Regions from separate parts of the Kitasatospora sp. NPDC004531 genome, predicted to be linked through region 2. Evidence: predicted binding sites of a transcription regulator. Region 2 holds the regulator's gene; each other region holds the start of a gene.
What was found. Region 2 encodes HrcA, which represses chaperone genes, less so after heat shock. Its sites were predicted from a motif close to TTNGCACTCNGNNNNNCNGAGTGCNAA; they were not measured.

Region 1 (9,383 bases), on a different contig from region 2:
CCTGCTCCCAGCCGAGGGTCGCCCCGGCGGGCAGCCGGACCAGCCAGGCGGCCTTCTTGGCGGCGGCCTGCTCGGCACTCGGGTCCTGCGGGGCGAGCCCGGCGGTCACCTGCGCGGCGTCCAGCTGCTGGTACAACTCGCCGGGGCGGGCGACCAGTTCGGACTTGTTCAGGTCGCCGGGGTGCTCCACGGCGCCGGTCAGCGTGAACGGGGTGGACTCCAGGCCGCGGACGGTGACCCGGTCGCCGATCCGCAGGCCGGTGTCGGCGAGGAACGCCCGGGTGGCGGCGGCCTCGTGGGCCGCGGCGGGGGCCCGGCCGGAGACCAGGTTCAGCCGGCCCTGCCACAGGTCGCCGGCCAGGTCGGCCTCGAAGGTGTCGACGGGGGCGAGGCCGTCACGGGTCTGCACGGAGGCGACCGGGCCGGTGCGGGCCGGCGTCAGGACGCTGCCCTTGGGGAGCAACTCGCCCAGCAGGACGGTCGGTTCGGTGGCGGCGGCGCGCTTCTGCTCGGGCGTCTCGCTGCCCGGGCGCAGCGGCAGGGTGCGGACGCCGTCGGCCGGGAACACCGACTGTTCGACGGCCCGGCCCGGGTCGTGGGCGCCGATCAGGGCGTCCGCCCGGCCCATCAGCCGGTCCGACCGCTCGGCGGCGCCGAGCTGGCCGCTGCGGTGCACCACGTCCACGCCGGTCGCGCCCAGCACCGGCAGCGCGATCATCGCGACCACCAGGGCGCTGCGGCCCTTGGCCCGCCACGCGTCGCGGCGCGCCATCCGCAGCACCGCCCGCCAGGCGCTCATCGGCCGGCTCCGGTGCGCTGCGCCGCCTCGCGGAGGAAGCGGCCGTCCCGCAGGAACACCACCCGGTCCGCCCAGGCCGCGTGCGTGGGGTCGTGGGTGACCATCATCGCGGCCGCGCCCGCGTCGCAGCGCGCCCGCAGGACCTGCAGCACGGCCTCACCGGTGGCCGAGTCCAGCGCGCCGGTCGGCTCGTCGGCGAGCACCAGGCGGCGCTCGCCCGCCAGCGCCCGCCCGATCGCGACCCGCTGCTGCTGGCCGCCGGACATCTCCTCCGGGAAGCGGTCGGCGAGTTGGGGGATGCCCAGCTCCTCCAGCGCGGCCACCGCCTCGGCCCGCGCGGTGCGGGCGGAGACGCCGTCCAGCTCCCGCGGCAGCGCGATGTTCTCCGCCGCCGTCAGCGACGGGATCAGGTTGTACGACTGGAACACGTAGCCGACCGAGCGACGCCGCACATCGGCGAGCTTCGCCCGACTCAGGCCCTCCAGCGGGGTGCCCTCGACCAGCACCCGGCCGACCGACGGACGGTCCAGACCACCGGCCAGCGCCAGCAGGGTGGACTTCCCGGAGCCGGACGGCCCCATCACGGCCAGGAACTCCCCGGCCCGCACCTCCAGGTCGATCGGGTGCAGGGCGTGCACCTCGGCCTCGCCCCGGCCGTGCACCCGGCCGACTCCCTCCAGGCGCAGCACTGCCTGCGCGCTCGATCCGGTCATGGCTCCCCCTCGGAACAGCGGAACGTCTTGCATACCGAGTATGTATAGCCGTCGAGCGTCGACTACTCAAGTGTGCGTCATAAGTCGGTGAACTACATATAAGCTCGATCACATCACGGGGCCGCATCCGACCGGGAAGGAGCAGAATGGCCGTCATGACCGCCTCGCTGTCCGAGCGGTGGCACGCCCTGCTCACCCGCTGCGGCGCCACCGTCGATCCGGAGCCCTACGCCCGCGACCTGCTCGAACGCTGGGCCGAACCCCAACGCCGCTACCACACCACCGACCACCTGCGGGCCGTCCTGGACCGGATCGACGAACTCACCGACCACGCCGACGACCCGGACGCCGTCCGACTCGCCGCCTGGTTCCACGACGCCGTCTACCGGCCCGACCGCTCCGAGAACGAGGAACGCAGCGCCGCGCTGGCCTGCCGCGCCCTCCGCGAGGCGGGCCTGCCCGAACCCCTGGTCCACGAGGTCGCCCGGCTGGTCCGACTCACCGTCACCCACCACCCGGCCCCCGGCGACCACAACGGCGAGGTCCTCTGCGACGCCGACCTCGCCGTCCTCGGCTCACCGCCCGACCGGTACGCCGCCTACGCCGCCGCCATCCGCGACGAATACTCCTTCGTCCCCCCGGACGCCTTCCGCGAGGGCCGGGCCGCGATCCTCCACCACCTCCTCGCCCTCCCCGCCCTCTACCGCACCCCCGAGGCCCACGCCCGCTACGACGCCCGGGCCCGCACGAACATGCAGGCGGAGCTCAGGGAGCTGGAGGCCTGAACCGGTCGGCGCGGCCTCAGGCCAGCTCGCCGACCGCCGCGACGACGATCCCCTTCTTGCCGCAGACCCAGTGCGGGTCCGCCCCCAACTCCGGCTCCACGCTCAACGCGTGCGGATCGTCGTCCTCCGCCGCACAGGCCTCGCACAACGGCCAGCGCCCGTACGACTCCAGCAGCGCGTCCTGCACGTCCTGCGCGACCAGCCCGAGCACGAACTCGCGCCCGTCCGGCCACTGTTCGAGCCACCACCGCCGGTGGGTGACGGCATCCTCGACCAGCGAGACGATCGCGGCATCGGCGACGTCCCGCGCGGTGAGGTCGGCAAGGATCTGCGCCCGCGCATTGTGCAGGGCGGTTTCGATTTCGGGGCTGGCCATCCGCCCATTGTCCCAAAGAACGCCGCGAGGGCGGCCTCCCGAAGGAGACCGCCCTCACGGCGTGAGAACGACGGATCCGTCCGAAGGGCCGGATCAGAAGTCCATGTCACCGCCCGGCATGCCGCCGCCGGCGGCCGCGGCGGCCTTCTCCGGCTTGTCGGCGATGACGGCCTCGGTGGTCAGGAACAGCGCCGCGATGGAGGCGGCGTTCTGCAGGGCGGAGCGGGTGACCTTGGCGGGGTCGATGATGCCGGAGGCGATCAGGTCGACGTACTCGTTGGTCGCGGCGTTCAGGCCGTGGCCGGCGGGCAGGTTGCGGACCTTCTCGACCACGACGCCGCCCTCGAGGCCGGCGTTGGTGGCGATCTGCTTGATCGGGGCCTCCAGGGCCACCCGGACGATGTTGGCGCCGGTGGCCTCGTCGCCGTCCAGCTCCAGCTTCTCGAACGCGACACCGGCCTGCAGCAGGGCGACGCCACCGCCGGCGACGATGCCCTCCTCGACGGCGGCCTTGGCGTTGCGCACCGCGTCCTCGATGCGGTGCTTGCGCTCCTTGAGCTCGACCTCGGTGGCCGCGCCGGCCTTGATGACGGCCACGCCGCCGGCCAGCTTGGCGAGGCGCTCCTGGAGCTTCTCGCGGTCGTAGTCCGAGTCGGAGTTCTCGATCTCGGCGCGGATCTGGTTGACCCGGCCGGCGACCTGGTCGCTGTCGCCGCCGCCGTCGACGATGGTGGTCTCGTCCTTGGTGATGACGACCTTGCGGGCGGTGCCCAGCAGGTCCAGGCCGGCGTTCTCGAGCTTGAGGCCGACCTCCTCGGAGATCACGGTGCCGCCGGTCAGGATGGCGATGTCGCCCAGCATGGCCTTGCGGCGGTCGCCGAAGCCCGGGGCCTTGACGGCGACGGACTTGAAGGTGCCGCGGATCTTGTTCACGACCAGGGTCGACAGGGCCTCGCCCTCGACGTCCTCGGCGATGATGACGAGCGGCTTGCCGCTCTGCATGACCTTCTCCAGCAGCGGGAGGAGGTCCTTGACCGAGGAGATCTTGGAGTTGGCGATGAGGATGTACGGGTCCTCGAAGCTCGTCTCCATGCGCTCCAGGTCGGTGGCGAAGTAGGCGGAGATGTAGCCCTTGTCGAAGCGCATGCCCTCGGTGAGCTCAAGCTCCAGGCCGAAGGTGTTGCTCTCCTCGACGGTGATGACGCCTTCCTTGCCGACCTTGTCCATGGCCTCGGCGATGAGCTCGCCGATCTGGGTGTCGGCGGCGGAGATGGAGGCGGTGGAGGCGATCTGCTCCTTGGTCTCCACGTCCTTGGCCTGGGCCAGCAGCTGGTCGGAGACGGCGGCGACGGCCTTCTCGATGCCGCGCTTGAGGGCCATCGGGTTGGCGCCGGCGGCGACGTTGCGCAGACCCTCGCGGACGAGCGCCTGGGCGAGCACGGTGGCGGTGGTGGTGCCGTCACCCGCGACGTCGTCGGTCTTCTTGGCGACCTCCTTGACGAGCTCCGCGCCGATCTTCTCGTACGGGTCCTCGAGCTCGATCTCCTTGGCGATGGAGACACCGTCGTTGGTGATGGTGGGGGCGCCCCACTTCTTCTCCAGGACGACGTTGCGACCCTTGGGGCCGAGCGTGACCTTCACGGCGTCGGCAAGCTGGTTCATGCCACGCTCAAGGCCGCGGCGGGCTTCCTCGTCAAAGGCAATGATCTTGGCCATTAGAAGTGGTCCTCCGGGACACGGTCGACTGCTCGGACCAAGGGGGTGCCCGCGACGGACGGCCCAGGACGCGGGGGTCTCCTCCCCTACCGCTTCCGGGGCCTCACCGGCCCGGTCCGTTGTCACTCTCACGCTGTGAGTGCTAACGCCAATGATTAGCACTCGGGGGTGTCGAGTGCAAGCCCATTCGGCATGCCCGGACAGGCGCCCGGGAAACCCCGCGGGCCGGCTCCGAGCAAACCCGCAGGCCCGGCCCGGAAACGCCGGCAGGCCCGGCCCCGGACGCGCGTCGCGCCGGAGCCGGACCTGCCGGTTGGTACCTGTCGTGCGTGCGGTCCTGCCGGGCTGTCAGGCGCCGGCGGCACGAACCATGTCGGCCTGCGGACCCTTCTGACCCTGCGAGATCTCGAACTCGACCCGCTGGCCCTCTTCCAGGGTGCGGTAGCCGTCCATCTGGATCGCGCTGTAGTGGACGAACACGTCCGCTCCACCGTCGACCGCGATGAAGCCGTAGCCCTTCTCGGCGTTGAACCACTTGACGGTGCCCTGAGCCATTCCGAACTCCCCTTGTGCTGTGCTGGCCCTTCAGAGATCCGCGGGACGCGGACCCGGAGGTCTGGAAGGCCGGCCTGTGGGGACTCCCCCCCGTACGGCGCAGCCTCTGTCGCGGCTGAATGTATCCGGATATGCGCCCTGCGCAACAGGCCCTAATTTCGCGGAAACTCCGTACCCGCCAGGGGATATGACGGGGCGAAAGGTGTGCGGGGCGACAATTGCCACCGGACATAACGGACGCGTCACCGCAAATCGCCGGAAGAATTCTGACGGCGGCCTGACAGGTCGGGCGGTGAACGGTCCGGCGCATGTCTCAGAGCGCGGGACGGGACGGGGACCGGCGCGAGTGCGATTCGGGGAAAAACGAGGATTGGAACGGGCCGTATCGGGGAACGGCGCCACCGGCACTCTACTCCTGTGCGGGCGCCGGAATTCCAGCGCCCCGCCGGGCCGGAAACCCGGCCGCCCGCACCCGGGAAGCGCACCCGGCGCGGATGCGGCAAGCCGCCGCCAGGCGGTTCGGAAATCGAATTCCGAAGGCCTGACGGCGGCTGCCGGGACGGGGCGAATGCGCGGCGTCAGCAGCCGCCGGCCACCGCCGGAATGATCGACACCGAGGCGCCGTCCTTGATCTCGGTCTCCAGGCCGTCCGCGAAGCGCACGTCGTCGTCGTTGACGTACACGTTGACGAAGCGGCGCAGCTTGCCGGTGTCGTCCAGCAGGCGGGCGGCGATGCCGGCGTGGTTGGCCTCCAGGTCCGCGATGACGGCGGCCAGGGTGGCGCCCTCGGCGGTCACCTCGGCGGCGCCGCCGGTGTAGGTGCGGAGGATGGTGGGGATGCGGACGGTGGCGCTCATGGGGGTGCTCCTAGGAAGGCGTGGGGGCGGCGGTTCAGGCGGAGACGAGGCCGGCGGCGCGGAAGGACTCCAGCGTCGGGCGGATCACGGCGGTCATGCCGGAGTCGGCGACCGCGTCGAGGGTCTTCAGGCCGTCGCCGGTGTTGATCGCGACGGTCTCCTTGCTCGGGTCGAGCTGCCCGGTCTCGACCAGCTTCTTGAGCACGCCGACGGTGACGCCGCCGGCCGTCTCGGCGAAGACGCCCTCGGTGCGGGCCAGCAGCTTGATCGCCTCGACCACCTCGGCGTCGGTGACGTCCTCGACGGCCCCGCCGGTGCGGCGGGCGATGTCCAGCACGTACGGGCCGTCGGCCGGGTTGCCGATCGCCAGCGACTTGGCGATGGTGTCCGGCTTGACCGGCTTGATCACGTCGCGGCCGGCCTTGAAGGCGGCGGAGACCGGGGAGCAGCCCTCGGCCTGGGCGCCGAAGATCTTGTACGGGCGGTCCTCGACCAGGCCGAGCTTGATCAGCTCCTGCAGGCCCTTGTCGATCTTGGTGAGCTGGGAGCCGGAGGCGATCGGGATGACGATCTGCTCGGGCAGCCGCCAGCCGAGCTGCTCGCAGATCTCGAACGCCAGGGTCTTGGAGCCCTCGCCGTAGTACGGGCGCAGGTTGACGTTGACGAAGCCCCAGCCCTCGCCGGCCGGGTCGCCGATCAGCTCCGAGCAGAAGCGGTTCACGTCGTCGTAGTTGCCGTCGATGCCGACCAGCTCGCCGCCGTACACCCCGGCCATCACGACCTTGCCCTGCTCCAGGTCGTGCGGGATGAACACGCAGGACTTGAAGCCGGCCCGGGCCGCGGCGGCGCCCACCGCGCCCGCCAGGTTGCCGGTGGAGGAGCAGGACAGCGTGGTGAAGTCGAACGCGCGGGCGGCCTCGATGGCGCAGGCCACCACCCGGTCCTTGAAGGAGTGGGTGGGGTTGCCGGAGTCGTCCTTGATGTGCAGCTGCGCGGTGAAGCCCAGCTCGCGGCCCAGGTTGTCGGCCTTCACCAGCGGGGTCCAGCCCGGGTTCAGGTTCGGCTTGCCGGCGACGTCGGCCGGGACGGGCAGCAGCGGGGCGTAGCGCCAGATCGACGCCGGGCCGGCCTCGATCCGCTTGCGCAGCTCCTCGGCGTCGTAGCCGGCGTAGTCGTAGGCGATCTCCAGCGGGCCGAAGCACTCCAGGCAGGCGAAGCTCGGGCCGAGCGGGAAGCGGGTGCCGCACTCGCGACAGGACAGCGCGGTGGCCGGACCGAGGTCGACGGCGGCGGGTGCGGGGGTGTCAACAGCCATGGTGGCGAGGCCCTTTCTCCTCATCTTCCCCGGGTCGCGGTCGCGCCCGGGACGGAATTGGCACCTGTCCCGCCGGGCCTGCGCGGCCGCACGGGAGGGTTGCCGGGACTTCAACGGGCCGTTCCCTCAGTCCCTCTGGATGAGCTCTGTGAAGTTGTGGTCGTACGCTGCGAAAGACCCCGACGTGCGAAGGTCCGAACGCAGTACGAAGACTGTAACGGAAGGCCGGTGCAGTCGAACCCCACCGTCCGACACCCGAGACGGTCCGAGACAGGGAGCGAGATCTTGGCCGAGCAGCCCGAGCCCGGGATACTGCCGGAGGTGGCCGACTGGCTGCGCCGCCGATCCTGGACGGCCGCCGACCGGCCGCTCGACCGGCTGCTCGCCGCCAAGCGCGCCGCCGGCCCGGCCGGCACCGTCAGCGTGGTGCTGCCCGCCCTGGACGAGGAGCCCACCGTCGGCGAGATCGTCACCGCGATCCGCACCGAGCTGATGGAGCGCGTCCCCCTGGTGGACGAGCTGCTGGTGGTCGACTCCGGCTCGGTGGACGGCACCGCCGCCGCCGCGGCCGCCGCCGGCGCCCGGGTGGTGCACCGCGACGCCATCCTGCCCCGGCTGCCCGCCGCCCCCGGCAAGGGCGAGGTGCTGTGGCGCTCGCTGCTCGCCAGCAGCGGCGCGATCGTCTGCTACATCGACGCCGACCTGCGCGAATTCGACCCGGCGTTCGTCTCCGGCATCGTCGGCCCGCTGCTCACCGACCCTGCGCTGCACCTGGTCAAGGCGATGTACGACCGGCCGTTCGAGGCGGCCGGCGCGGTCGTCCCGGCCGGCGGCGGCCGGGTCACCGAACTGGTCGCCCGCCCGCTGCTCAACCTGCACTGGCCGCAGCTGGCCGGCTTCGTCCAGCCGCTCGGCGGCGAGTACGCGGCCCGCCGCAGCCTGCTGGAGCGACTGCCCTTCCCGACCGGCTACGGCGTCGAACTCGGCCTGCTGGTGGACGCGTTGGAGCTGGTCGGACTCGACGCACTGGCCCAGGTCGACGTCGGCGTCCGGCACCACCGCCACCAGGACGGCCAGGCCCTCGGGCGGATGGCCGCCACCATCTACCGCACCGCGCTGGAACGCCTCGACCGCAGCCACCGGCTCAAGGCCGACGAGGACCTGGTCCGCCCGCTGCTCACCCAGTACACCCGCACCCCCGACGGCTTCACCCCCCGCACCCACCCCGTCCCCGCCACCGAGCGTCCCCCGATGGTCACCGTGCCCGAGTACCGCGACCGCTGACCGGCCCGGCCGACCCCGACTGTTCACCGGGTGCGGACCGCGCCGGGTGGTTTGGTCCGCTGATCACACGGCAAGGTTGGCTGTATGGCCGATCACGCGTCCGAACGCCCCACGCAGTCCGGAGCCGCCCCGATCCTGGTGGCCTCCAACCGCGGCCCGGTGTCCTTCCGCACGGAGGACGACGGCACGCTGAGCCTCCGCAGAGGCGGCGGCGGCCTGGTCTCCGGGCTCTCCGCGATCGACGACCCGAACGCCGTCTGGGTCTGCGCCGCCCTCTCCGACGCCGACCGCACCGCCGCCCGGCAGGCCCCCGACGGCCGCCTCGACCGGGCCGGCCACGACGTCGGCGGACAGGCCGTCCGCATGCTGGACATCGATCCGGAGACCTTCGCCCGCGCCTACAACGGCGTCGCCAACTCCACCCTGTGGTTCGTCCACCACCTGCTGTACGACATCCCCACCGAGCCCGCCTTCGACGCCGGCTTCCGCACGGAATGGGCCGCCTACCGGGCCTACAACGCCGCCTTCGCCGACGCCCTCGCCGCCGAGGCCGCCCCCGGCGCCGCCGTCCTGATCCAGGACTACCACCTCTCGCTGGCCCCCGCGCTGCTCCGCGAACTCCGCCCCGACCTGCGCATCGGCCACTTCTCGCACACCCCCTGGGCGCCGCCCGAGTACTACCGGCTGCTGCCCGACGACATCGCCGCCGAGGTCCTCCGCGGCATCCTCGGCGCCGACCGCGCCGCCTTCCTCACCCGCCGCTGGGCCCTCGCCTTCGCCGACTGCTGCGAGGCCGTCCTCGGCGCGAGCGTCGACCGCGACGCCCTCACCGTCACGCTGGCCGGACGCACCACCCGGCTCGGCGTCCACGGCCTCGGCGCCGACGGCGAGTTCCTGCGCGAACGCGCCCACCGGCCCGACGTGGACGAACGCCTCGCCGCCCTCCGTGAGACGGTCGGCGACCGGCGCACCATCGTCCGGGT
Region 2 (9,383 bases):
GCACCGAGTACCTGGCCGAGAACCCGGACGCCGTCGACAAGGCGATCGACTCCCTCGACAAGGAGCAGCTGGCCACCCTGATCTACACCTCCGGCACCACCGGCCGCCCCAAGGGCGTGCGCCTGGTGCACGACTGCTGGTCGTACGAGGGCGTGGCGCAGGAGGAGAGCGGGCTGCTGCGCTCCGACGACGTGCAGTTCATGTGGCTGCCGCTGTCGCACGTGTTCGGCAAGACGCTGATCTCCGGGCAGATCGCCACCGGCCACGTGATGGCGGTGGACGGCCGGGTGGACCGGATCATCCACAACCTGCCGGTGATCCGTCCGACCCTGATGGCGTCCGCGCCGCGGATCTTCGAGAAGGTCTACAACGGCATCGCCGGCAAGGCCCGGGCCGAGGGCGGCGCCAAGTACAAGATCTTCATGTGGGCGGCGAATGTGGCCCGCGACTACGCGCAGGCCATCCAGGCCAACAAGGTCGCGCACGGCCACGAGAGCGCCCCGCTGGGCCTGCGGCTGCAGCACGCGCTGGCCGACAAGCTGGTGTACACCAAGATCCGGGCGGCGTTCGGCGGCCGGCTGCGCGGCGCGGTGTCCGGCAGTGCGGCGCTCGCCCCGGAGATCGGCTACTTCTTCAAGGGCGCGGGCGTCCCGGTGCTGGAGGGCTACGGCCTGACCGAGACCTCGGCCGGCTCCACCGTGAACCGGGCCGAGGATTTCCGGGTCGGCACCGTCGGCATCCCGCTGCCCGGCACCGAGGTGCGGATCGCCGAGGACGGCGAGATCCTGCTGCGCGGCCCGGGCGTCATGCGCGGCTACCACGAGATGCCGGAGCAGACCGCGGAGGTGCTGGAGCCGGACGGCTGGTTCCACACCGGCGACATCGGCGAGCTCGGCGCGGGCGGCTACCTGCGGATCACCGACCGCAAGAAGGACATGTTCAAGACCTCCGGCGGCAAGTACGTCGCGCCGAGCGAGGTCGAGGGCAAGTTCAAGGCGATCTGCCCGTTCGTCAGCAACATCCTGGTGATCGGCAACGGCCGCAACTTCTGCACCGCGCTGATCGGCCTGGACGAGACGGTGATCATGCCGTGGGCGGCCGAGCACGGCCTGGCCGGGAAGTCGTACGCCGAGGTGGTCGCGGACCCGGCCACCGTGGAGCTGATCGACGGCTTCGTGAAGCGCCTCAACGGCGAGCTGCAGCGCTGGCAGACGATCAAGAAGTTCGCCCTGCTGCCGCGCGACCTGGACATCGAGCACGGCGAACTCACCCCCAGCCTGAAGATCAAGCGCCCGGTGGTGGAGAAGACCTACGCCGACCGGGTGAGCGCGATGTACGCGGGTGCCAACGAGGCCTGAGCACCCCCGGTTCCGGTACGGCCTTCGGAGTTTCGCGGGCCGTACCGGACAATGGGCGCATGCCCTCCGCACTTCCCGACGGCGAACCCGTGCCGTCCGACGGCTCGCTGCCCGCCCACGCCCTGGACGGACTCGGCGCCCGGCCGTTCGGTTTCTACCTGCACGTGCCGTACTGCGCCAGCCGCTGCGGCTACTGCGACTTCAACACCTACACCGCCACCGAACTGCGCTCCTCGGGCACGGTCGCCTCGCAGGACACCTACGCCGACAACGTGATCGCGGAGATCCGGCAGGCCCGCCGGGTGCTCGGCGACACCGACCTGCCGGTCGAGACGGTGTTCCTGGGCGGCGGCACCCCCACCCTGCTGCCCGCCCGCGACCTGGTGCGGATGCTGGCCGCGCTGCGCGAGGAGTTCGGCCTGGCCGACGGCGCGGAGGTCACCACCGAGGCCAACCCGGAGTCGGTCGACCCGGCGTACCTGGCCGAGCTGCGCGAGGGCGGCTACAACCGGATCTCCTTCGGCATGCAGAGCGCCCGCCCGCACGTGCTGCAGATCCTGGACCGCCACCACACCCCGGGCCGCCCGGAGGCCTGCGTCGCCGAGGCCCGCGCGGCCGGCTTCGAACACGTCAACCTGGACCTGATCTACGGCACCCCCGGCGAGAGCGACGAGGACTGGCAGGCCTCGCTGGACGCCGCGATCGGCGCCCGCCCGGACCACGTCTCCGCGTACTCGCTGATCGTCGAGGACGGCACCCGGCTGGCCGCCCGGGTGCGGCGCGGCGAGCTGCCGATGATCGACGACGACGTGCACGCCGACCGCTACCTGATGGCCGACCGGGCGCTCGCCGCCGCCGGGTACTCCTGGTACGAGGTCTCCAACTGGGCCACCACGCCCGAGGGCCGCTGCCGCCACAACGAGCTGTACTGGACCGGCGCCGACTGGTGGGGGGCCGGGCCGGGCGCGCACAGCCACGTCGGCGGGGTCCGCTGGTGGAACGCCAAGCACCCGGCCGCGTACGCGCAGGCGCTCGCCGAGGGCCGCACGCCCGCGCTCGGCCGCGAGGTACTGGCGGGCGAGGACCGGCGGGTCGAGCGGATCCTGCTGGAGCTGCGCCTGGTCGAGGGCTGCCCGCTGGACCTGCTCACCGACACCGGACGCGAGGCCGCCGACCGGGCGCTCGCCGACGGCCTGCTGGAGCCCGGCCCGTACGCCCTCGGCCGGGCCGCACTGACCCTGCGCGGTCGGCTGCTGGCCGACGCGGTGGTGCGCGACCTGGTCGACTGAGGCCCGGCAGGCCGGCCCCGGCGGGCCCGCCGTCGCAGGCCCGCCCCGGCAGGCTTGCCCGGCGGGCCTGCCGTCAACAGGCCGTCCTCCAAACCCACCGGGAGGGGGACAGCGGGCGTGAAACGCCACGGCGCGCTGCGGCCAATTACTCGGTGAAGGGACCCACCGGGTTCCCCCGACCGAGGAGGGACGCATGCGCATCCGTGAGCACCCTCAGCACGAACCGCTCCCCGAGGACCGTCCGCCGGAGCTGACCACTCCGGACGGCTTCGGCACGTTCTACCGTCAACACGTCAACGCCATACTCGACTTCGTCACCCGCCGGGTCAGCGACCCGCACCTCGCGGCCGACCTGACGGCGGACATCTTCGTCGCTGCGCTGGAGGCCGCCGGCAGCTACCGGCCCGAGCGCGGGACGGCGGTGGGCTGGCTGTACGGCATCGCCCGGTACGTCATCGCGGGGCACCGGCGCGGCGACCACCGGGAGCGCCGGGCGATAGGGCGGCTGTCCGGCCGCCGGCTGCTCGACGAAGAGGACATCCTCGCCCTGGAGGAGCGGATCGACGCCCAGCGCGCCGTCCGCGACCTCGCGCAGCAGCACGCCGGCCTCAGCGCGCCGCTGCGCGAAGTCCTCGACCTGGTCGTCATGGACGGCCTCACCACCGCCGAGGCCGCGCAGGCGCTGAACATCTCGCAGGCCACCGTCCGGGTCCGGCTGCACCGGGCCCGCCGGCGGCTCGGCGCCGAACGGCAGCCCGCCCGCAAGGACCTGCCGAGGCCGGGCCCGCTGCTGCCCCGCCCCACCGCCCCCGCCGACCCGATCATCGAGGTGACGTCGTGACCCGCCCAAGCCGTACCCCGTCCACCAGCCACTTCGAGCAGCTGCTCGGCGAGGAGCTGTCGGCCCTCGCCGCCGAGCGCGCCGCCGCCTCGGCCCGCCGCCCGGGCGTGCTGCGCCGCCGCCCGCTGCTGGCCGCCGTCGCGGTCGGCGCGGCCGCGGTGGTCACCGCACTGGTGCTGCCCGCGATACTGGGCAGCGCGCACGGCGGGAACGCCGCGTACGCCGTCACCCAGGAGTCCGACGGCACCATCGCCCTGAAGCTCCGCGACCCGGCCGCGCTGCCCGACCTGGTCGCCACCCTGCAGCGGTACGGGGTGCGGGCGGCCGGTATCGAGCAGGCCAGGACGCCGGAGGAGTGCACCCTGCCGGAGCCGGTGGGCACCCGCGCCCAGGCCGACCGGGTGCGGCCGGGCGACGGTCCGGGCACGGTGCGGATCGACCCGAAGCTCGTCCCACCCGGGTCGACGGTGCTGCTGACGGCGGGCCGGACGGAGGTCGGCGGCGGGGTGATGAGCTCCTTCCGCGCCGTGGTGGTGGACGCGGTGCCCGCCTGCGTGCCCGCGCCGCGGATCACCGTGGGGCAGGTGATCGAGCCGTCCGGTCTCCGGGGCGCGACCCCGGTCGCGACCGTCCTGTCGTCCGTCGGGCAGGCCGGATGAACGATCGTCAGCCGCTGCCAGGCAGGGTGACGAAGTCGATCAACTCCTCGACCCGGCCGAGGAGTTCGGGCTCCAGGTCCTTCCAGCCGTCGACCGAGGCGAGGATCCGCTTCCAGGCGGCGGGAGTGTCCACCGGCCAGCCGAGACGCCGGCAGATGCCCTCCTTCCACACCTCGGCGCGCGGCACCTCGGGCCAGGCGGCGAAGCCGAGACCGGCCGGCTTGACGGCCTGCCAGATGTCGACGTACGGGTGGCCGACCACCAGGACGTGATCGCCCGTCACCCGTGCGGCGATCCGGTGCTCCTTGGTGCCGGGCAGCAGGTGGTCGACCAGCACGCCGAGCCGGCGGCCGGGGCCGGGGGCGAACTCGGCGACGATCGCGGGCAGGTCGTCGACACCCTCCAGGTACTCGACCACCACGCCCTCGATCCGCAGGTCGTCGCCCCACACCCGCTCGACCAGTTCGGCGTCGTGCCGGCCCTCGACGTAGATCCGCGACTCGCGGGCCACCCGGGCGCGCGCCCCGGGCACCGCGATCGACCCGGAGGCCGTACGCCCCGGCCCGCGCTGCGGAGCCTGGAGGGGCGGGCGGACCAGCGTCACCACCCGCCCCTCCAACAGGAATCCACGCGGCACCAGCGGGAACACCCGGTGCTTGCCGAACCGGTCCTCCAACGTGACGGTGAACCCCTCGGCCGTCCGCTCGCAGCGCACCACCGCGCCGCAGAACCCGGTCGCCGCCTCCTCCACCACCAGGTCCCGCTCCGCCACCACCTCCGGCGCGGGCTGCTGCCGCTTCCACGGCGGGGTCAGATCGGGGCCGTACTCCCTGCTGCGCATGTCCGGCAGTCTACGAAACCGCCCCCGACGGGCCGTCAGCCGCTGTACGGCGCGGCCGTCGACAGCACCTCGACGATCCGCTCCCCGACCGCCTTCCCGTGCGACAGCGTCCGCACCTCCGCGTCGCCCCAGCGCGGGCGCACACCCCGGACGGCCAGCAGGTGCACCACCCGCAGGGTGCGCAGCGTGTTCGACACCTCGGCCGGCACCGGCCCGGGCTCGCCGGTGGCGAACAGGGCGGCCACCGGGTCCAGCCAGTCGACGGCCTGGCGCGGGGTCAGCTCGGGCCGGGTCAGCGTCAGGGCGATCGCGAAGCCGAGGCGATCGTCCTCCATCGCGTCGAAGACGTGACCGGTCGGGGCGAGCAGGCGGGCCGCACCGAGCGCGGGCAGCGGCGCAGGGTCGATGTCCGGGTGCTGCCCGAAAGCGGCCAGCAGGTCGGCGCCGTGCGCGACGGCGTGCAGCCAGCCCAGTGCGGGGTGGTGCCCGCGCAGGTCGGTCTCGGCCGGGTACCAGCGGGCGAACTCGGTGAGCCAGTCGGCGCGCAGGGCGCCGGTCCGCACGATGCGGGCCAGGACCAGCGGCGCGAACGTCCGGGCCTGGATCTCGGGCTCCTCGAAGCGGGCCGCCATCACGTCGCCGAGCGCCAGCCGGCGCTCCTGCGACAGTCCGGGTATCCAGCCGGCCAGCCGGGCGTACGCGCGTTCGTCCCGCTCCATCGGGTCGGGCGAGCGCAGCGCCTCGCAGACGGCGGCGAGCTCGGCGTCGGACGGATCACGGTCGGGCAGGGCGGTCCAGTCGGTCACGGACGACCACCCTAGGGTTCAGCCCTCCAGGCCGGGGGCGCCCCAGACCGGGAACCAGCGGGAGAGGTCGGACTCGATGCGGAGGTCGTTGCGGAGCAGGTTGGAGATCTCGATCTCCAGGGGGTTGTCGCGCTTCTCCTGGCCGGGGACCTTGCACATGGGGTAGAAGGTGCCGCGCTTGTACAGGTAGACCAGGCCCAGCGAGCGGCCCTCGGGGTCGCGGAAGGCGACGAGTGAGCAGAGGAGTTGCGGGCCGAAGCCGTTGGCCTCCAGTTCGCTGTTGACCGCGTGCAGGTCGTTGACCAGGTCGGGCAGTTCGTCGGGGGCGTGCCGGGCGAGCAGCCAGGAGTAGCCGTAGTCGTCCCGGGAGGCCTCGACGGGGACGCCGCCGCGTTCGGTGTCGGCGTCCAGCAGGGCCCGCACCTGCGCCTGCACCTCGGCGAACGCGCCGCCCTCGACGGCGGCGAAGCACACCGAGCCGAGGCCGGTGGGGCGGAAGCCGGTGGCGGCCTGCAGGGTGAGTGCCGCCGACGGGATGCCGAACAGCTGGTCGAGGTCCGGCTTCACCGGCTTGCTGCGGCCGAACAGGGCGTCCAGGAATCCCACGGGCGAGCTCCTTGGTCGAGGTCGGAGGGCGGTCACTGCCCGAGTTCGGAGGAGATCTTCGACAGCTGCGCGAGGCGCTGCTCCAGCGACGGGTGGGTGGACAGCAGCTGGGCCGCGGTCTCCTTGGCGCTCAGCGCGGGTGCGAAGTAGAAGGCGTTGTAGGGCTGGGCCTTGCGCAGGTCCTCGGTCGGGATGGCGGCGATCTGGCCGGTCACCTTGGTGAGCGCGGAGGCCAGGGCGCTGGGGCGTCCGGTCAGCTGGGCGGCGGCCCGGTCGGCGGCGAGCTCGCGGTAGCGCGACAGCAGCCGGGTGAGCAGGAAGCTGATCGCGTACACCACCATCGACACCAGCGGGACGACGATCATCGCGATGGCCGCGTTGGAGTCGTTGTTGTTGCGGTTGCCGCCGCCCATCATCCCGCCGTACAGCGCGATTCGGGTCATCGCACCGGCCAGCACGCCGAGGAAGCCGGCCACCGTCATCACCGCCACGTCCCGGTGCGCGACGTGCGAGAGTTCGTGGGCGAGGACGCCCTCCAGCTCCTCCGGTTCGAGTCGGCGCAGCAGGCCGGTGGTCACGCAGACCACCGCGTTCTCGGGGTTGCGGCCGGTGGCGAAGGCGTTGGGCATGTCGTTGTGGGCGACCGCGACCCGCGGTTTGGGCATGTCGGCGAGCGCGCACAGCCGGTCCACCGCGCCGTGCAGCTGCGGAAACTCCTCGGGGGAGGCCGGGTGGGCGCCCATCGCCCGTTCGGTGATCTTGTCGGAGAACCAGAACTGCGCGACGAACAGTCCGCCGGAGATCAGCACCACCAGCGGCCAGGCGCCGCGCAGCAGCACGATCAGCAGCCCGGTGAAGCCGACGTAGAGCAGGCCGATCAGGAACATGGTGGTGACCATCCGGCCGGTCAGGCCGCGGTCGGGGGTGAACCGGGAGTGCTGCCGTGATGCCGACATCGCTGCTCCTCCTTCGCCGTCCTCGCCTTCGATGCTGCCACCGGCGGGGCCCGCGGGCACCATCCGCGGCGAGCGGAATCCGACGTGAGTGGGAGGGGAATCCGGGGGGAAGGCGGGGGAAACGCGGCGGCACCGGCCCCCGGCGGCGGGTGGCGCGGCGTTCGGGTGCGGGATTTCGGTCGAGGATCACGTGGGCGGACCGTTCCTGCCATCAGGCCCGGGCCGTACACTGGCAGGTACGGTTCTGGCACTCTGACCAGTTGAGTGCCAGAGTCTGATCGACCACCGGTTCAACGGACGACGACGGAGGTGCGTGCCCATGCCGGACGACGGGAAGCCCGACGGCCGCCAGATCGACCCGCGCCCGTCCGTGCGTCCGCTGGGCGAGCGCCGCCTGTCGGTGCTCCGCGCGATCGTCCAGGACTACGTGGGCACCGAGGAGCCGGTCGGCTCCAAGGCCCTGGTGGAGCGTCACAACCTGGGCGTGTCGCCGGCCACGGTGCGCAACGACATGGCCGCGCTGGAGGAGGACGGGTTCATCCACCAGCCGCACACCAGCGCCGGCCGGATCCCCACCGACAAGGGCTACCGGCTGTTCGTCGACCGCCTCGCCGAGGTGAAGCCGATGACGGCTCCGGAGCGCCGTGCGATCCGGCACTTCCTGGAGGGCGCGGTCGACCTGGACGACGTGGTGGCCCGCACGGTGCGGCTGCTGGCGCAGCTGACCCGGCAGGTCGCGGTGGTCCAGTACCCGTCGCTGACGCGTTCCACGGTCCGGCACATCGAACTGGTGTCGCTCACCCCGACCAAGCTGATGCTGGTGCTGATCACCAACACCGGCCGGGTCGAGCAGCGGATGGTGGACTGTCCCGGCCCGGTCGGCGAGACCCTGCTGGGAGACCTGCGGGCCAAGCTGAACGGCATGGCGGGCGGCTGTCGGCTGCCCGAGGTGCCGACCCTGCTGGAGGACCTGCCGGCCGGCTTCGAACCGGCCGACCGGCCCTCGGTCAGCACCGTGCTGACTGTGCTGTTCGAAACGCTCGCCGAACAGAACGAGGAACGGATCATGCTGGCGGGCACCGCCAACCTCACCCGTTTCGGCCACGACTTCCCGCTCACCATCCGTCCGGTGCTGGAGGCACTGGAGGAGCAGGTGGTGCTGCTGCGCCTGCTGGGTGAGACCGGCGACTCCGCGATGACGGTCCGGATCGGCCACGAGAACGCCTACGAGGGCCTGAATTCCACGTCGGTGGTCTCCGTCGGTTACGGTTCGGGCGACCAGAGCGTGGCAAAGCTGGGAGTGATCGGTCCGACCCGGATGGATTACCCGGGCACAATGGGGGCGGTGCGAGCGGTGGCACGGTACGTCGGCCAGATCCTGGCCGAGTCATAGCAAGGCTGCGTGAAACCTCACGCAGCCCTCGCGAGCACTTCTAGAGGCGGAACAAACCGGAGCATTTGGTGGCCACGGACTACTACGCGGTACTCGGCGTCCGACGCGACGCGGGGCAGGACGAGATCAAGAAGGCGTTTCGGCGCCTCGCCCGTGAACTGCACCCGGACGTCAACCCGGACCCGAAGACGCAGGAGCGGTTCAAGGAGATCAACGCCGCCTACGAGGTGCTCTCCGATCCGCAGAAGCGTCAGGTCTACGACCTCGGCGGCGACCCGCTGTCGCCCAACGGCGGCGGCGCGGGCGGCTTCGGCGCGGGCGCGGCCGGGTTCGGCTTCTCGGACATCATGGACGCCTTCTTCGGCGCCGCGACCGGCCAGCGCGGCCCGCGTTCGCGCACCCGCCGCGGCCAGGACGCGATGATCCGACTGGAGATCACCCTGGAGGAGGCCGCGTTCGGCACCACCAAGGAACTCCAGGTCGACACCGCCGTCACCTGCACCACCTGCAGCGGAGAGGGCGCCGCGCCCGGCACCTCCGCGCAGACCTGTGACATGTGTCGCGGCAAGGGCGAGGTCTCCCAGGTCACCCGGTCCTTCCTGGGCCAGGTCATGACCTCCCGCCCCTGCCCGCA
Region 3 (9,383 bases), on a different contig from region 2:
GGCGCGGGACGCCCGGATGCCGCCCAGCTTGGTCTTCGGGTCCAGCGAGGGCGCGGGCGCGTTCTCGTCCACCAGTGCGCTGAAACCGAACACCGTGCCCTGTTGCTGGGCGAACCGCACCACGTGCTCGATCTGCCGGCCGTCGGTGCCGGTGCCCGCCGCGGTGCGGCTGTAGACGGTGTACGCGCCCGGGTTCGGCAGCGCGTTGCTCGGCGTCACCCGGAACGAGGCGACCACCTGCTCCGGCTTCTTCGGATCGACCAGCCACACCTGGCGGTCCTTCAACGAGAACACCACCCGCAGGCCCGCCCCGGAGTCCGCCGGCAGCGGGGGAGCGGTCGGCTTCTCGCTCGCCGACGGCGAGGCCGCCGCGGAGGGGGCGCTCGCCGAGGCCGGGGTGCTCGCCACCGCGCGGGACGCGGCGCCGTTCGCCTGGAACGCCAGCAGCCCGATCACCGCCACGGCGCCCAGGGTCAGTCCGCCGACCACCACACCAGGGCCCAGCTTCGCCACGTCCGCTCCTCAACGCTCCGCGCCACACGTCCGAGCCCATCGTGCCAGGTCCGCGCCGCCGCTTCGGCCTCTTCCGATCGTGTGTTCCCGGCCGGTGCGGGCACCCGCGCCGGACCCTCTAACCTTGAACCCGTGCTCCTCCTCGCCTTCGACACCGCCACCCCCGCCGTCACGGCCGCCGTCCACGACGGCGAGCGCGTGCTCGCCGAGTCCTACGAGGTCGACGCCCGTCGGCACGGCGAACTGCTGCTGCCCACCATCGACGCCGTGCTGCGCACCGCCGGCGTGGACAAGCGGCAGCTCACCGACCTGGCGGTCGGCGTCGGCCCCGGCCCGTACACCGGCCTGCGGGTCGGCCTGGTGACCGCCGCCGCGCTCGGCGACGCGCTCGGCCTGCCCGTGCACGGCGTCTGCACCCTCGACGCGATCGCCCACCAGGCCCGCACCGAGGGTCTGGACGGCGCCTTCTCGGTCGCCACCGACGCCCGCCGCAAGGAGGTCTACTGGGCCTCCTACGACGCGTCCGGCGCCCGTGTCTCGGGCCCGGCGGTGGACCGCCCGGCGGAGATCGAGCCCGGCGCGCGGACGGTCGGCGCGGGCGCGCTGCTGTACGGCCTGCCGGCGGCGAGCGGCCCCGAGCACGTCTCGGCCGGCGCGCTCGCCGACTTCGCCGTCCGCGAGCTGGCCGCCGGCCGCGCACTGCTGCCGAACGCCCCGCTGTACCTGCGCCGCCCGGACGCCCAGGTGCCCGCCGGCTACAAGGCGGTGCTTCCGGCGTGACGCGCACGGGAGTCGGCGACCGTGGCTAGGTTCGCGCTGCGCCCCATGCGCTGGTGGGACATCGAGCCCGTGATGGCGTTGGAGCACCTGCTGTTCCCCGAGGACGCCTGGTCGCGCGGGATGTACTGGTCCGAGCTGGCCGAGACCCACCCGGGCGGCAGCCGGCACTACGTGGTCGCGGTGGACGAGGACGACCGGGTCGTCGGGTACGCCGGGCTGATGGCCGTCGGCGCGGACGGCGACGTGCAGACCATCGCGGTGGAGTCCGGGCACCAGGGCGCGGGCCTCGGCGCGATGCTGCTGACCGACCTGGTCGAGGAGTCGGTCCGGCGCGGCTGCGCCGAGCTGCTGCTGGAGGTGCGGGTGGACAACCTGCGCGCGCAGCGGCTGTACGAGCGGTTCGGGTTCGAGCCGGTCGGCATCCGGCGGGGCTACTACCAGCCCGCCAACGTGGACGCACTGGTGATGCGTCTGGACCACCTGGCAAGCGATGCAAGCGATCTGAAGGATCATCACAATGGCTGACGAACCGCTCGTCCTCGGAATCGAGACCTCCTGCGACGAGACCGGCGTCGGCATCGTCCGCGGCACCACGCTGCTCGCCGACGCGGTCGCCTCCTCGGTCAACGACCACGCCCGGTTCGGCGGCGTCGTCCCGGAGATCGCCAGCCGGGCGCACCTGGAGGCGATGGTCCCCACCATCCAGCGGGCGCTGGACACCGCCGGCGTCAAGGCGAGCGACCTGGACGGCATCGCCGTCACCGCGGGCCCCGGCCTGGCCGGCGCGCTGCTGGTCGGCGTGAGCGCCGCCAAGGCGTACGCGTGGGCGCTGGACAAGCCGCTGTACGGCGTCAACCACCTGGCCTCGCACATCTGCGTCGACCAGCTGGAGCACGGCCGGCTGCCCGAGCCGACCATGGCGCTGCTGGTCTCCGGCGGGCACTCCTCGCTGCTGCTGTCCGGCGACATCACCACCGACGTGCGGCCGCTCGGCGCGACCATCGACGACGCGGCCGGCGAGGCCTTCGACAAGGTCGCGCGGGTGCTCGGCCTGGGCTTCCCCGGCGGGCCGGTGGTGGACCGGATGGCCCGCGAGGGCGACGGCCGGGCGATCGCCTTCCCACGCGGCCTGAGCAGCGCGAGCGACCCGGCCTACGACTTCTCCTTCTCCGGCCTGAAGACCGCCGTGGCGCGCTGGGTCGAGGCCAGGCGCCGGGCCGGCGAGAACGTGCCGGTGGCGGACGTCGCCGCGTCCTTCCAGGAGGCGGTCACCGACGTGCTCACCCGCAAGGCCGTCCGGGCCTGCAAGGACAACGACGTCGACCACCTGATGATCGGCGGCGGCGTCGCCGCGAACTCCCGGCTGCGCGAGATGGCCCAGCAGCGCTGCGACAAGGCGGGCATCGTGCTGCGGGTGCCGCGCCCGGGCCTGTGCACCGACAACGGCGCGATGGTGGCGGCGCTCGGCGCGGAGATGGTCTGGCGCAACCGCACCCCCTCTTCCTTCGACCTGTCGGCGGACTCCTCGCTGCCGGTGACCGAGACCCACGTCCCGCACACCGACTTCCACGCGCACGCCCACGAGGCGCTGAAGTGACCCTGGCGGCGATGTGGGAGGCCCGGGCGACGGCCGGCCGGGGCGGTGAACTGCACGCCTGGGCGCGGGAGTTCGCGCTCCCGGCGGTGCGCGGGGCGGACGGCCTGGAACGGGTCGAGCTGTTCACCGCGCCCGGCGAGCGGGTGCTGCTGATCGCGCTCTGGGCCGGCGAGCCGCAGCCGGTGCCGGAGCCCCCGGCCGAGCTGCTGGCGCGCCCGGTGCACCACTGGACGTTCACCCGTACGGACGTCGGTTAGGCAACCGCGGAGCCGGTAGCGTTCGTCCAGAACATCGACACGTCTGTAGAGCTGAAGAGCGGGGGACACCGGTGACGAACAGCGCCCGGATCGGGTACGCGGCGGGGGCGCTCGCCGTGCTGCTGGCGGCCAGTGGGTGCGGCAGTTCCGCGCCCGCCGCGAAGTCGGCGGCCCCCGCCCAGCCGGCCGCCGCGTCCTCTGCCGCCTCCTCCGCGCCGTCGGGCGCCGCCTCGGCCCCCGCGCAGGACGCGGTCGGCGACGCCGCCTGGGCCAAGTGGGGCCTCAAGCCGCTGCCGAAGGCGCCCGCGCCGCCCGCCGACAAGCCGATCAAGCTGACGAAGACCGGTCCGGTGCCGGTGTTCAGCGAAGTCCCCACCCAGGACAAGGTCGTCTTCATCACCATCGACGACGGGGCCGAGAAGGACCCGAAGTTCGTCCAGATGCTCACCGACCTGAAGGTGCCGATCACGATGTTCCTGACCAGGGACATCGTCAAGAACGACTACGCCTACTTCAAGCAGCTCCAGGCGCTCGGCAACACCGTCCAGAACCACACCGTCAACCACCCGGTGATGAGCAAGCTCTCCGGCGCCCAGCAGAAGAGCCAGATCTGCGACGACCAGACCGCCCTCGCCGAGCAGTACGGCACCGCCCCGTACCTGTTCCGCCCGCCCTACGGCGACGGCGCCCACACCCCGACGCTGAACACCTCCGTGCAGGAGTGCGGGCCGCGCGCCATCGTGCTGTGGCGTGAATCCATGCAGATCCACGACATGCAGTACCAGGCCGCGGACAAGAAGCTGAAGAGCGGCGACATCATCCTGGCCCACTTCCGCGGCCCGTCCGACCTCAAGGGCGAGACGATGACCCAGATGTTCGGCGAGATGCTCTCCCGCATCCAGGAGCAGGGCTTCACCGTCGCCCGGCTCGACGACTACATCGCCAGGCCCACCGGCTGACCCAGCATCATCACCGGGCCGGCCGCGGTACGGGCCACGATCACCGTCACCGCGTTCGGCCCGGACGGCTTCAACTGCCGCCGCAGCTCCTCAGGGACCACCGACGCCCCGCGCTTCTTGATCACCACGGTGCCGATCCGGCGCTCCTTCACCAGCGCCTTCAACTTCTTCACGTTGTACGGCAGTACGTCCGTCAGCTCGTAGGCATGCGCGTACGGCGTCGGGTGCAGCTCGTCCGAGGTGACGTACGCGATCATCGGGTCGAGCAGCCGCCCGTTCGTCGACGCCACCACCTCCGCGACCATCCGGCCCCGGATCACCGCGCCGTCCGGCTCGTACAGGTATCGCCCCACCGGGCCCACCGGCGGATCCGGCAGCGCGCCGCCGGCCAGCGAGTGCGGGCCGGGCAGGAGCGTCGCGCGGTACGGCTCGGCGGACGCCGTGCCGAACCACAGCACCGCCTCCTTCACCTCGCCCCGGTCCGACACCCACTCCGCCTCGGCGCCCTCCGGCACCAGCTCGTGCGGAATCCCCGGCGCCACCTTCAACGCCCCGAACGGGGTGCGCCGGGCCGCCTCCACCGCCCAGGACAGCGGCGGCGAGTACGCCTCCGGGTCGAACACCCGGCCCCGCGAGGTGCGCCGCGCCGGGTCGGTGAACACCGCGTCGAACCCGTCCGTGTCGACGTCCGCGACGTCCGCGCAGCGCACCTCCACCAGCTCCGCCACGCCCAGCGCCGCCGCGTTCGCCCGCGCCACCTCGCAGGTCAGCTCGTCGCGGTCGACCGCCAGCACCGCGATCCCGGCCCGCGCCAGCGCGATCGCGTCCCCGCCGATCCCGCAGCACAGGTCCGCCAGCCGCTTCACCCCGAGCGCCGCGAACCGCCCCGCCCGCCACTCGGCCACACTGCGCCGGGTCGCCTGCTCCACCCCGTTCTGGGTGAAGTACATCGACCGCGCGTCCGCCCCGAACTTCGCCTCCGCCCGCTGCCGCAGCCGCGCCTGCTCGAACGCCGCCCGCACCAGCTCGGCCGGATACTCCCGCCGCAACCGGGTCGCCAGCGCGAGCTCCTGCTCCGCCGTGAACTCCCGCAACTCGGCCAGCAGCGCCTGCCCCTGCTCGGTCAGCAGCGCCCGGAACGATTCGATCTCCACCCCCTCATTCTCGCCGCCCGCTCACCCGCCGGTCGCCGAGCAGTCCGAGCCGCTGTAGCAGGGGTGGTAGTCGCTCGGCAGCGGCGCCGGCCGGCGCTCCCCGTCCTGCCGGTGCTCGTACGCGTACCCGGCGAGGGCCAACCCCAGCACCGCGAGCGCCAGCACCACGTGCACCACGGCGGTCACCCAGTACCGCCGCCACCCGGCCAGCGCGGCGATCACCGTCGGCAGCGCGGCGCAGAGGAACAGCACCAGGACCGTGTCGGGCGCCTCCTCGCCGTCCGAGGCCATGGTGGAGAACCCGAGGTACAGGAACGCCCAGGCCCCGACGACCGCGTTCAGGCACAGCAGCCCGAGCATGGCCGGGACGTCGATGACCAACTTCTGAGCACGAGACATGGCCGCCAGTCTCGGGCCGCACGGCCGGGGCGCGCCTGAGTATCCGCACTCAGCCTGCCCGCCCGGTCATCCGCGGAGCGCCGAGAGCGTCACCGCCGCCAGCAGCGGGGCCTCCAGTGCCGTCAACCGGAGCGCATGGAACACATCCCGCCGGACCGAGGGCCTTGTCCTCGTCATGTGCCGATCCTGGCGCGGGAGTCGGCGCCGATTCCTGAGTACCGGCCCTCAGCTCCGGGGGTGCCGTACCCAAATCCGACACGACGTCGTTGGCACTCTGGTTGACTGAGTGCTAACGGCGTCCTAAGGTCGTTCCTGGCACTCTCCCCAGGGGGAGTGCTAACGCGACGATGCGTGTCTGACCCCCGCGACGGCAGTTGCGCACCATCGCCCACCTACCTGTTAGACAACCCCGTAATCTCCGAAGGGGAGCTCGGACGTGACCACCAGCAGCAAGGTTGCCATCAAGCCGCTCGAGGACCGCATTGTGGTCCAGCCGCTCGACGCCGAGACCACCACCGCCTCCGGCCTGGTGATCCCGGACACCGCCAAGGAGAAGCCCCAGGAGGGCGTCGTCCTGGCCGTCGGCCCGGGCCGCTTCGAGGACGGCCAGCGTCTGCCGCTCGACGTCGCCGTCGGTGACATCGTCCTGTACTCGAAGTACGGCGGCACCGAGGTGAAGTACCAGGGCGAGGAGTACCTCGTCCTCTCGGCTCGCGACGTTCTCGCCATCATCGAGAAGTAAGACGTCCCCAGCCCGCCCCGGATCCGTGTCGACACTGACAGGGGCCCGGGGCGCGGTTGTTGCTCCACGTACGCAGACCACACCCTGAGGAAACGGGATCATGGCGAAGACCCTGCAGTTCGACGAGGACGCCCGCCGCTCGCTGGAGCGCGGTGTCAACAAGCTGGCCGACACCGTCAAGGTGACCATCGGCCCCAAGGGCCGCAACGTCGTCATCGACAAGAAGTTCGGCGCCCCCACCATCACCAACGACGGTGTGACCATCGCCCGCGAGGTCGAGCTCGACGACCCGTACGAGAACCTCGGCGCGCAGCTGGTCAAGGAGGTCGCCACCAAGACCAACGACGTCGCGGGCGACGGCACCACCACCGCCACCGTGCTGGCCCAGGCCCTGGTCAACGAGGGTCTGCGCAACGTCGCCGCCGGCGCCGGCCCGGCCGCCCTGAAGAAGGGCATCGACAAGGCCGTCGCCGCCGTCTCCGAGCACCTGCTGTCGGTCGCCCGCGAGATCGAGGGCAAGGACGACATCGCCGCCGTCGCCTCGCTGTCCGCCCAGGACACCCAGGTCGGCGAGCTGATCGCCGAGGCGATCGACAAGGTCGGCAAGGACGGTGTCATCACCGTCGAGGAGTCCAACACCTTCGGCGTCGAGCTCGAGTTCACCGAGGGCATGCAGTTCGACAAGGGCTACCTGTCGCCGTACTTCGTCACCGACGCGGAGCGCCAGGAAGCCGTCCTGGAGGACCCGTACATCCTGATCAACCAGGGCAAGATCTCCTCCATCCAGGAGCTCCTGCCGCTGCTGGAGAAGGTCCTGCAGGCCGGCGGCTCCCGCCCGCTGCTGATCATCGCCGAGGACGTCGACGGCGAGGCCCTGTCCACCCTGGTGGTCAACAAGATCCGCGGCACCTTCAACGCGGTCGCGGTCAAGGCCCCCGGCTTCGGTGACCGCCGCAAGGCCATCCTCGGCGACATCGCCACCCTGACCGGCGGCCAGGTCATCTCCGAGGAGGTCGGCCTCAAGCTCGACCAGGTCGGCCTGGACGTGCTGGGCTCCGCCCGCCGCATCACCGTCACCAAGGACGAGACCATCGTCGTCGACGGCGCCGGCGCCTCCGACGCGGTCGCCGGCCGGGTCGCCCAGATCAAGGCCGAGATCGCCAACACCGACTCCGACTGGGACCGCGAGAAGCTCCAGGAGCGCCTCGCCAAGCTGGCCGGCGGCGTCTGCGTGATCAAGGTCGGCGCGGCCACCGAGGTCGAGCTCAAGGAGCGCAAGCACCGCCTGGAGGACGCCATCTCCGCGACCCGCGCCGCGGTCGAGGAGGGCATCGTCGCCGGCGGCGGCGCCTCCCTGGTGCACGCCGCGAAGGTCCTGGAGGACGGCCTCGGCCTGTCCGGCGACGAGGCCACCGGTGTCGCCGTGGTCCGCCGCGCGCTGGTCGAGCCGCTGCGCTGGATCGCCCAGAACGCCGGCCTGGAGGGCTACGTCATCACCTCCAAGGTCTCCGAGCTGGAGGCCGGCCAGGGCTACAACGCCGCCACCGGCGAGTACGGCGACCTGGTCAAGGCCGGCGTCATCGACCCGGTCAAGGTCACCCGCTCCGCCCTGGAGAACGCCGCGTCCATCGCCTCGCTGCTCCTCACCACCGAGACCCTCGTGGTCGAGAAGAAGGAAGAGGAAGAGGCCGCGGGCCACGGCCACTCGCACGGCGGGCACGGCCACAGCCACTGAAGCACTAGCCGTTAGGCACTGAAGGGGCGCGAGGAACTGCGCGACCGGCCATGCACTCCCGTAGTGCGAGGCCGGAGCGTGCAGGGCCTCGCGCCCTTTCGCGTGGGCGCAGGTGGGTGGGGCCGGGGAGGGAGAGGGTCGAGTGCGGACGGTTGCCTGGCTGGTCGCGCAGTTCCCCGCGCCCCTGGTGGTGCTCTCCCTGGTGGTGCTCTCCCCGGTGGTGCTCTCCCCTGTTTCGCGGCTCCCCTAAGGTTGATGGCGTGATCGAAGCCCGCCACCTCCGCGTTCTGCACGCCGTCGCCCGGACCGGGTCCTTCTCCGCCGCGGCGCGGGAGCTGGGGTGCACGCAGCCTGCGGTGAGTCAGCAGATGAAGGCGCTGGAGAAGGCCGTGGACACCCCGCTGGTGGTGCGGTCGGGGCGGGAGATGCAGCTGAGCGAGGCCGGGCGGGTGCTGTTGAAGCACGCGAACGGGATCCTCGCGGGGCTGTCGGCCGCGGAGGAGGAGGTCGCGGCGATCGCGGGGCTGCGGGCGGGCCGGGTGCGGCTGGTCTCGTTCCCGACGGCGAGTTCGACGCTGGTGCCGCGGTCGGTGGCGCAGGTGCGGGCGGCGCATCCGGGGGTGCGGGTGTCGTTGGTGGAGGCGGAGCCGGCGCAGGCGCTGGCGATGCTGCGTGGCGGGGAGTGCGAGGTGGCGCTGGCGTTCCGGTACCCGGATTCGCAGGGCGGGCTGAGCCTGCCGTCCCCGCACGCGACGCTGCGCGAGGCCCGCGCGGAGGCGACGTTGGAGGCGGCGGCGACGGCCGCGGCGAACGACTGGTCGGAGCTGGTGGTGCGGCCGCTGCTGGACGATCCGCTGGTGGGCCTGGTGCCGGCGGGGCACCCGCTGGCGGGCCGGGGCGAGGGCGAGCCGGTGGATCTCGCGGAGCTGGCGGCGGAGCAGTGGATCGCCGGCTGCCCGCAGTGCCGGGGGCACCTGGTGGAACTGTGCACGGACGCGGGCTTCGCGCCGGCGATCGAGTTCGCCACCGACGACTATCCGGCGGTGGTGGGCCTGGTGGGCGCGGGTCTCGGGGTGGCGGTGCTGCCGGGCCTGGCGCTGGAGTCGGTGCGGCACCCGGGGGTGGTGGCGGTGCCGGTGCGGGTGGCGTCGGGGGAGCCCGCGCGACGCGAGGTGGTGGCGTTGACCCTGCCGGACCTGGCGGGGGTTCCGGCGGTGGAGCTGATGCTGGACCAGCTCGCGGCGGCG

Region 1: groL (chaperonin GroEL) is a predicted target of HrcA. The motif match lies at 4,545-4,571, and genes of this name have one in related genera.
Region 3: groES (co-chaperone GroES) is a predicted target of HrcA. The motif match lies at 5,926-5,952, and genes of this name have one in related genera.

The regions. Positions count from the first base shown of each region.
Region 1 covers NZ_JBSGDD010000014.1:79,696-89,078, forward strand. Annotated here, with positions in the region: gene ACWEMJ_RS09290 (ABC transporter permease) at 1-799, opposite strand, end outside; gene ACWEMJ_RS09295 (ABC transporter ATP-binding protein) at 796-1,512, opposite strand; gene ACWEMJ_RS09300 (HD domain-containing protein) at 1,659-2,297, shown strand; gene ACWEMJ_RS09305 (hypothetical protein) at 2,314-2,673, opposite strand; gene groL (chaperonin GroEL) at 2,767-4,389, opposite strand; gene ACWEMJ_RS09315 (cold-shock protein) at 4,738-4,944, opposite strand; gene ACWEMJ_RS09320 (MoaD/ThiS family protein) at 5,523-5,801, opposite strand; gene thrC (threonine synthase) at 5,836-7,116, opposite strand; SAM riboswitch class I at 7,134-7,262, opposite strand; gene ACWEMJ_RS09330 (glucosyl-3-phosphoglycerate synthase) at 7,426-8,400, shown strand; gene ACWEMJ_RS09335 (alpha,alpha-trehalose-phosphate synthase (UDP-forming)) at 8,485-9,383, shown strand, end outside.
Region 2 covers NZ_JBSGDD010000002.1:119,170-128,552, forward strand. Annotated here, with positions in the region: gene ACWEMJ_RS01785 (AMP-dependent synthetase/ligase) at 1-1,358, shown strand, start outside; gene hemW (radical SAM family heme chaperone HemW) at 1,418-2,647, shown strand; gene ACWEMJ_RS01795 (RNA polymerase sigma factor) at 2,841-3,488, shown strand; gene ACWEMJ_RS01800 (hypothetical protein) at 3,485-4,147, shown strand; gene ACWEMJ_RS01805 (DUF3097 domain-containing protein) at 4,155-4,988, opposite strand; gene ACWEMJ_RS01810 (DUF2785 domain-containing protein) at 5,024-5,794, opposite strand; gene pspAB (PspA-associated protein PspAB) at 5,813-6,400, opposite strand; gene htpX (zinc metalloprotease HtpX) at 6,433-7,356, opposite strand; gene hrcA (heat-inducible transcriptional repressor HrcA) at 7,676-8,749, shown strand; gene dnaJ (molecular chaperone DnaJ) at 8,818-9,383, shown strand, end outside.
Region 3 covers NZ_JBSGDD010000052.1:20,308-29,690, forward strand. Annotated here, with positions in the region: gene ACWEMJ_RS21000 (hypothetical protein) at 1-513, opposite strand, end outside; gene tsaB (tRNA (adenosine(37)-N6)-threonylcarbamoyltransferase complex dimerization subunit type 1 TsaB) at 646-1,293, shown strand; gene rimI (ribosomal protein S18-alanine N-acetyltransferase) at 1,315-1,818, shown strand; gene tsaD (tRNA (adenosine(37)-N6)-threonylcarbamoyltransferase complex transferase subunit TsaD) at 1,811-2,890, shown strand; gene ACWEMJ_RS21020 (hypothetical protein) at 2,902-3,147, shown strand; gene ACWEMJ_RS21025 (polysaccharide deacetylase family protein) at 3,219-4,106, shown strand; gene ACWEMJ_RS21030 (class I SAM-dependent methyltransferase) at 4,082-5,260, opposite strand; gene ACWEMJ_RS21035 (DUF6234 family protein) at 5,282-5,659, opposite strand; gene groES (co-chaperone GroES) at 6,096-6,401, shown strand; gene groL (chaperonin GroEL) at 6,502-8,136, shown strand; gene ACWEMJ_RS21050 (LysR family transcriptional regulator) at 8,397-9,383, shown strand, end outside.